Linked DNA regions of Cyanobium sp. PCC 7001. Each later gene encodes a partner of the first gene's protein in a complex. Links are inferred from orthologs where the notes say so. Each region holds a gene or a part of one and is shown on either strand. Other genes may lie near its edges.

Region 1 (4,530 bases):
CCCACGGGGGCAGGCCGAGACGGCCCGGCGGGTCTGCGGTTCCAGGCAGGGGTGCCAGGAGCGATGCAGACCGCCGCGGCAGGGACTGGTGCCGATGCTGGAAGCCGACGCTGAGATCGAGCTTGGAGCCATGCTCCCTGAGCACCACCGCCAGGTGGGCACCCCGCTCGTCCTTGACGCCGACGAGATCGCCGGGATGGAATGCGGGCGTGGCCAGGGGCTCAGCCTTCGGGATTCACGAACGGGAGCAGAGCCACAATGCGGGCGCGCTTCACGGCATTGGTGAGATCACGCTGCTGCTTGGCGGTCAGGCCCGTGAGCCGGCGGGGCAGGATCTTGCCGCGTTCGGTGATGAATTTCTTGAGCAGATCGACGTCCTTGTAGTCGATCGGATCGCCCGGCTTGATGGGAGACAGGCGCTTCTTGAAGAAGGAGCTGGACATGACAGGAGAGGAGAAGGTCTGGAAGGAGGCCGATTGCAGAGGAGGCCAGTGGCAGAAGAAGCCAGTGGCAGACAAGGCCATTGGCAGACACAGCCGATGGCAGAAACCGTGATCCGAAGCGGATCAGCGGAGCACGGCGTTCGATCAGCGGAGCAACGCGCTCACTTGATTTCCTTGTGAACGGTCGACTTGTTGCAATGCGGGCAGAACTTCTTCAGCTCCAGCCGTTCGGTGGTGTTGCGGCGGTTCTTCTCGGTGGTGTAGCGGGACACACCAGGAGACCGCTTGGCGGGGTTGGACCGGCATTCCGTGCACTCGAGGGTGATCACGATCCGGACGCCCTTGTTCTTAGCCATGAAGGACGTTGCGCCGCGTGAGCGATGCGAAAGGACAATGTCGCACCATACGTCCTGAAGGGTCCTGCACCCTGCCTCCGCCGGCGGGGTGCAAAGCCACGCGTCCCTAGGATCCGCCGTCACTGACGCACGACGGACACCATGCGGGTATCGCTCCAGTGGCTGCGCGAGCTGGTGGGCGGGCCTGCGGCGGCGTCCGGATCCTGGCCCGAAACGGCGGACCTGGCCGAGCGGCTGTCGATCGCCGGCTTCGAGGTGGAGGCGATCGATGACCTTGCCGCCCAGGCTGACGGCGTGGTGGTGGGTCTGGTGAAGGAGCGGGCGCCCCACCCCGACGCCGACAAGCTGAGCGTGTGCCAGGTGGATGTGGGCGCCACGGACACCCTTCAGATCGTGTGCGGCGCAGCCAACGTGCGGCAGGGCATCCACGTGCCCGTGGCCCTGGTGGGTACCCGGCTGCCGGCGGTGGATCTCACAATCAAACCGGCCACCCTCCGGGGCGTGGCCAGCAGCGGCATGATCTGCTCCCTCAGCGAACTCGGCCTGGAGGAGGGCTCGGCCGGGATCGCCGTGCTCGATGACCTGCTGGAGCTGGTGCCACCGCCGGGTACTCCGGTGGGTCCGAGCCTGGGGCTGGATGACACCGTGCTGGAGCTGGCCATCACCGCCAACCGGCCGGACGGACTGTCGATGCAGGGCATGGCCAGGGAGGTGGCGGCCCTGCTGGGGCTGAAGACCACCCTGGCGGCCGTGCCCCAGGCCTGTCACGCCGAACCGCTGGTGGTGGCGGCGGCCGATCGCCAGACCATGGAGCGCGGTGGGCTGTTCAGCCTCACCGCCCTCGAGGGGGTCCGCGTGGCGCCGTCGCCCCGCTGGCTGCAGCAGCGCCTGCAGAAGGCCGGAATCCGGCCCATCAACAATGTGGTGGACATCACCAACCTGGTGATGCTGGAAACGGGTCAGCCCCTGCACGCCTTCGACCGCGACCGGGTGGCGGCCCTGGGAGGCGGCAACCCCGACCCAGGCGGGATCGGGCTGCGGCAGGCCCGCCCGGGCGAGCGCCTCACCACCCTGGACAAGGAGGAGCGGCAGCTGGATGCGGAGGCCCTGGTGGTGACCTACCAGGACCGGCCGATCGCCCTGGCCGGACTCATGGGGGGCCAGGGCGAGGCGGTGGATGCCGGCACCGGTGCGATCTGGCTGGAGGCCGCGGTGTTCGCTCCCCGGGACGTGCGTCGCTCCGCCCGCAGCGTGGGACTGCGCACGGAAGCCAGCAGCCGCTTTGAGAAGGGTCTGCCGGCCGAATCGACGCTGGTGGCCAGCGACCGGGCCTGCCAGCTGCTGCAGGAGCTCACGGGTGCAGAGGTTCAGGGCCGCTGGGTGCATCAGCGGCCGGGTAAGCCGCCGGAACGCATACCGCTGCGCCGGGACGCCCTCCACAACATGCTCGGACCGGTGCTGGGCGAGCAGGGCCCGGAGGATCTGGACGACGACCGGATCGGGCAGACCCTGGAGGCCCTCGGCTGTTCCCTCGAGGAGAGCGGCGAGGGCTGGCAGGTGCAGGTGCCGCCATCGCGGGCCACGGATCTGCAGCGCGAAGTGGATCTGATCGAGGAAGTGGCGCGGCTCGTGGGCTACGACCGCTTCGCCTGTCATCTGCCCGATCCGGTTGAACCGGGCGGACTGGATCCTTCCCAGCAGGCGGAGCGGCGGCTGCGGCGGGCTCTGTGCGCGGCCGGCCTGCAGGAGCTCTGCAGCCTGTCCCTCGTGGCTGAGGCCGAAGGCCGCCTGCCCCTGGCCAACCCGCTGCTCGCCGACTACGGCCATCTGCGCGATGAGCTGCACAGCGAGCTGCTGGCCGCGGCGCGTCGCAATCTCCAGTGCGGCCAGCCCGGATTCTGGGGCTTTGAGATCGGGGCCGTCTTCGATGGCGCCGGCAGCCAGAGCCAGCAGCTGGTGGGTGTGATCTGTGGCGAGAACCGCTCCGAGCGCTGGACCAGCAGCGGCAAACCCCAGGCGCCGGACTACTTCAGGGCCCGTGGTGTCCTGCAGCAGGCCCTTGCCGCGCTACGGATCCCGAGCGAAGACCGGCCTCTCACCGGGAACGACCTGCTCCATCCCGGTCGCGGCTGCCAGATCGTGGTGGAGGGACGGCCCCTGGGCTGGTTCGGACAGCTTCACCCCGCCACCGCCGAAGGCCAGGAGCTGCCCACCGCCACCTACCTGTTCCAGCTGCAGCTGCCGCCGTTGCTCACGGCGGCCACCCGGCCCAACCGCTGGCAACCGGCATTCCGCAGTTTTCCCACCGTGCCGTCGGCGGAGCGGGATCTGGCGCTGGTGGTGCCGGTGAACACGCTGGCGGCGGACCTGCTCCAGGTGATCCGCAAGGCCGGCAAGCCGCTGCTGGAGCACGTGGAACTGGTGGACCGCTACGAAGGGGATCAGCTGGGAGAGAGAGAATGCAGCCAGGCCTTCCGGCTGCGCTACCGCGACCCTGAGCGCACCCTCACCGACAGTGATCTGGAAATGGCGCACGGCCGGATTCAGGCGGCCCTGGAACAGCAGCTCGGTGCCAAGCTGCGCAGCTGAGCCGGCGTCCTGGAGTCCCAAGGGACTGCCATCCCTGTTCAGGCCCCCATCTCGTTTCAGGCCATCTGCCTCAGGAGGAGGGCTCCGCACGGCGCAGCACCGCCAGGGTTTCGATGTGGCTGGTCTGGGGGAAGAAATCCAGGGGCTGCACCCGGCTGACGGTGTAGCCGCAGGATCGGGTGAGCAGACCCAGATCGCGTGCCAGCGTGGCCGGATCGCAACTCAGGTACAGGAGCAGGGGGGGAGACGAAGCCTGCAGCGCCGCCATCACAGCCCCATCGAGTCCGCGGCGGGGAGGATCCAGGAACAAGGCCTGGCAGCGGGGCAGCCAGGGCGGCAGCAACGCGGCCACATCCCCGGCCTCGAAACTGGCCAGCTCTGAGAGCCCATTGATTGACGCATTGAGCGCTGCCAGCCGGACGGCCTCCGGGTTGCGCTCCAGGCCATGCACCCGCCAGCCCCCTCGGGCCAGGGGCAGGCTGAAGGTGCCGATCCCGCAGTAGGCGTCCACCAGGAGCCCCGGAGTCAGCCCCTCCAGAGCGTGCTGGAGAGAGGGAAGCACCCGTTCGGCCTGGGCTGTGTTCACCTGAAAGAAGGTGTCGCTGGCGATCCTCAGCTCCTCACCGCAGAAGCGCTCGCGCAGCCAGCTGCGGCCGGCCACCAGTTCGGTGTGGGGACCGAGCAGGGTGTTGGTGGGCTGGGGCTGCAGGTTTAGGGTCACGCCCACGATCTGGGGCCAGCGCGTCCGCCAGGCCTCGGCCCGGCTGGCCAGCCCCTCGAGCTCGGCATGGCTGCTCACCAGGGTCAGCAGCACCTCGCCGGTGTGGTGGCCCAGGCGCAGCGCCAGATGGCGCAGTCCACCCTGCCCTTCCAGCTCCCGGTCCACGGGCCAGCCACTGGCCTCCAGGTCCTGCTTGAGCGGGGCAATGAGGGCGTCCAGGCGCGGATCCAGCACCGGACAGTGGTTCATGTTGACGATGCGGTGGGTACCGCGGCGGTAGTAGCCGGCGCGCAGGGATCCATCCGCGCGGCGCTCCAGCGGGACGATGGCGCGGTTGCGGTAGCCGAGACAGGCGGGGGCCGCCACCACGGCTTCCACCGGAGTCGTCAGCCCACCGATCCGCTCGAGGGCCTCCTGCACC
Region 2 (3,690 bases), 2.2 Mb from region 1 along the record:
ATCGAGATGTTCTCGGTGCTGGGCAACACCCAGGTGCTGTTCGCCCACCTGATCGGGCTGGCCATCAGCCTGTGGCTGCTGCAGCGGATCTACAGAACCAGCTGAGGCAGATCGCGGCAGGCGCCGCGCCAGAACAGCTCCGGCTGCAGCGGCGTGAGCGCCACCCCGCCGCCATGCACGTGGGCCACGTCCACGGGCCAGTCGGCCGGGCCGGCCACCTTGGCCTCCAGATCGTTCGCCACCTCACCGGCCAGCCAGTAGTAGGTGCGCCCCCGCGGATCCACCCGCCGGTCGAACTGGTCGGTGTAGCGGCGCACCGCCGTGCGGCACCAGCGCAGCTCGCCGATGCTCTCGGCCGGCAGCGGCGGCACGTTGAGGTTGAGCAGCATCCCCGCCGGCCAGCCCGCCTCCAGCATCTGCTCGGCCACATCCAGGGCGATGCCGGCGGCGGGAACGAACTGGCGCCACTGGAAGTCGGCGCTGCTCACCGCCAGCGACGGCAATCCCTCGATCGTGCCCTCCATCGCCGCGCTCACGGTGCCGGAATAGAGCACGTCGGTGCCCAGGTTGGGGCCATGGTTGATGCCGGAGAGCACCAGATCCGGCCAGGTGTCGAGCAGGGAGAAGAGGGCGAGCTTGACGCAGTCGCTGGGGGTGCCGCTGCAGGCCCAGGCCGTCACGCCGTCGTCGAAGAGTTCATCGGCCCGCTCGGCCCGGATCGGCGTCTGCAGGGTGAGGCCATGGCCGGTGGCGGATCGCTCCTGATCCGGGCACACCACCGTCACGTCGTGGCCGCGGGCCAGGGCGGCGTTGGCCAGGGTGCGGATGCCGCCGGCGAAGACCCCGTCGTCGTTGCTGATCAGGATCTTCAGGGGGGCCATCGGCACGCCGGGGTCTGCTCCGTACAGTCTCCCCCTTGCCCTCCGCAGCCGCGACCGCGATGAGCGCCGCCTCCCCCACGGGGTCCAGCCCCCTCACCCTGGAGCAGCTCGCCGGCCAGCTCGAAGCCCTCGAGGCCGAGGCCGCCGCCGCCATCGCCGCCGCGGCCACCGCCACGGAGCTCGAGGAGCTGCGGGTGGGGCTGCTGGGCAAGAAGGGCCGCCTCTCGGCCGTGCTCGGCGCCATGGGCAAGCTGCCGGGCCCCGACCGGCCGGTGATCGGCCAGCGGGCCAATGTGCTCAAGGAGCAGGTGCAGGGTCTGCTGGCCGAGCGACTGGCGGCCGTGAAGGGCGCCGCCATGGCCGCCCGGATCGCCGCCGAAACGCTGGATGTCACAGCTCCCTGCAGCTACGTGCCGCCGGGCCGCCGCCACCCCCTGATCAGCACCACCGAGGAGATCGTGGACATCTTCTGCGGCCTCGGCTACCGGGTGTCGGAGGGCCCCGAGATCGAGACCGACTACTACAACTTCACGGCCCTGAACATCCCCGAGCACCATCCGGCCCGGGACATGCAGGACACCTTCTATCTGGAGGACGGCCGGCTGCTGCGCACCCACACCTCACCGGTGCAGATCCGCCACCTGGAGAACAACCCGCCGCCGGTGCGGGTGATCGCTCCGGGGCGGGTGTACCGCCGGGACGCGGTGGATGCCACCCACTCGCCGGTGTTCCACCAGGTGGAGGTGCTGGCGATCGACGAGGGGCTCGACTTCACCCATCTGCGCGGCACCGTGACCACCTTCCTGCAGCGGTTCTTCGGCGATCTGCCGGTGCGCTTCCGGGCCAGCTACTTCCCCTTCACCGAGCCCAGTGCCGAGGTGGATGTGCAGTGGCGCGGCCGCTGGCTGGAGGTGATGGGCTGCGGCATGGTCGATCCGGCCGTGTTGCAGGAGATGGGACTGGATCCGGAGCGCTGGAGCGGCTTTGCGGCCGGCCTCGGGGTGGAGCGGTTCTGCATGGTGCGCCACGGCATCGACGACATCCGCCGGCTCTACACCAGCGATCTGCGCTTCCTCGAACAGTTCTGAGCGGACCGCGAGGCCGGAGGCTTCCGGGGGCGCCCCATAAACTCCAAGGGCCCCCTGCCCCTCGATCGGTGCCCTGTGTCGGACTGATCGTGAACGACGGCAAGGACCTGGCCGTCTCCACCGCCGACGCCATCCAGTGCCGCCTCGAGGCCCATGGGCGCGCCGTGGTGCGGGTGAGCAGCTCCGGGGGCATGGTGGGCTTCGCCAACCCTGACCAGCACCTGCGGGCCAAGGGCTACGCCGCCTGCGTGCCCAGCACCTTCACCGAGGAACTGGAGCTGGCGATCGTGCTCGGCGGTGACGGCACCGTGCTCTCCGCCGCCCGCCAGACCGCACCGATCGGGGTGCCGATCCTCACGATCAACACCGGCCACCTGGGGTTTCTGGCCGAGGCCTACCTGCACCAGCTGGACGCGGCCCTCGAGCAGGTGATCCGCGGGGAGTGGAGCGTGGAGGAGCGCACCTTGCTGGTGGTGAGCGTGCTGCGCAGCGAGCAGCGGCGCTGGGAGGTGCTCTGTCTCAACGAGATGGCCCTGCACCGCGAGCCGCTCACCTCCATGTGCCATTTCGAGATCGCCATCGGCCGCCACGCCCCGGTGGACATCGCCGCCGACGGGGTGATCCTCTCCACCCCCACCGGCTCCACCGCCTATGCCCTCAGCGCCGGCGGACCGGTGATCACGCCCGATTGCCCGGTGCTGCAGCTGACGCCGATCGCCCCCCACTCCCTGGCCTCCCGTGCCCTGGTGTTCAGCGACCGCGAACCGGTGACCGTGTTCCCCGCCACCCCGGAGCGGCTGATGATGGTGGTGGACGGCAGCGCCGGCTGTTACATCTGGCCGGAGGACCGGGTGCTGATCCGCCGCAGCGACCATCCGGTGCGCTTCGTGCGGCTCAACGACCACGAATTCTTCCAGGTGCTGCGCAACAAACTGGGCTGGGGCCTGCCCCACGTGGCCAAACCCGGCAACGGAGCGATGCCATGACGCCGGCGGGGTTGGTGTGGCTGCTCGGGCCGGAGCCGGAAGCCCTCGCCGCCCGGCTGCGGGCCTCGGGCTATGCCCTCTGGCAGGACACCGGGCAGGAGACGCCCCCCCCCGATGTGGTGGTGCTCTCGGCCTGCCAGGAGGAGCGCATCCCGGAACTGCGGCGCCGCTTCGGGGCCACGCCGCTGCTGCTGGATGTGCGGGACGACACCGTGGAAGCCCGGGCCCACTGCCTCAGCTCCGGCGCTGATGACTTCTGGCTCTCCAGCCTCGGGCCCAGCGATCTGCTGATGCGGCTGCGGCTGCAGCTCGGGCTCAGCCGCAATCTGGCGGTGCCCATCCAGCTCCTGCAGTTGGCGGATCTCACCCTCAACCCCACCACCCGCCAGGTGCGGCGCGGCAACCGTGCCGTGGCGCTCACCGCCCGGGAATACCAGCTGCTGCTGCTGCTGCTGGAGCGGCGCGGCACCGTGGTGAGCCGCGAGCAGATCCTCAGGCAGGTGTGGGACGACCGCCAGGCCACCAGCAGCAACGTGATCGAGGTGTACGTGCGCTACCTGCGCCAGAAACTGGAGGAGGGGGGCGAACGGCGGCTGATCCAGACGGTGCGGGGCCAGGGCTACTGCCTGAGCGAGCGCCTGCCCCCCCTGGAGAGCCGCGGCTGATGCCCCACGCCCTGCATCGGCACCGGCTGGCGGCTGCCCTGCTCGGCCTGGGGCTCACGGGCGGGGCCGT

Evidence for each region. The genes of interacting proteins can lie anywhere in the genome.
Region 2: the proteins of pheT (region 1) and pheS are in contact, whole or in part, in a crystal structure (PDB 6P24), measured with the Escherichia coli proteins. The link is inferred for Cyanobium sp. PCC 7001 from one-to-one orthologs.

The regions. Positions count from the first base shown.
Region 1 is NZ_DS990556.1:532,411-536,940, reverse strand. Bases 609-3,664 are described here. They hold pheT (phenylalanine--tRNA ligase subunit beta), read left to right. Parts: upstream 609-940; coding sequence 941-3,388; downstream 3,389-3,664. Other genes in these bases: rlmD (23S rRNA (uracil(1939)-C(5))-methyltransferase RlmD), read right to left, coding at 3,459-3,664; rpmG (50S ribosomal protein L33), read right to left, coding at 609-799. In the rest of the region: CPCC7001_RS02615 (RNB domain-containing ribonuclease), read right to left, coding at 1-148; rpsR (30S ribosomal protein S18), read right to left, coding at 222-443; more of rpmG, read right to left, coding at 605-608; more of rlmD, read right to left, coding at 3,665-4,530.
Region 2 is NZ_DS990556.1:2,765,403-2,769,092, reverse strand. Bases 1-2,954 are described here. They hold pheS (phenylalanine--tRNA ligase subunit alpha), read left to right. Parts: upstream 1-940; coding sequence 941-1,969; downstream 1,970-2,954. Other genes in these bases: CPCC7001_RS13490 (response regulator transcription factor), read left to right, coding at 2,952-2,954; CPCC7001_RS13495 (NAD(+) kinase), read left to right, coding at 2,038-2,954; surE (5'/3'-nucleotidase SurE), read right to left, coding at 90-881; CPCC7001_RS13510 (DUF3611 family protein), read left to right, coding at 1-105. Also shown: more of CPCC7001_RS13495, read left to right, coding at 2,955-2,955; more of CPCC7001_RS13490, read left to right, coding at 2,955-3,620; CPCC7001_RS13485 (DUF192 domain-containing protein), read left to right, coding at 3,620-3,690.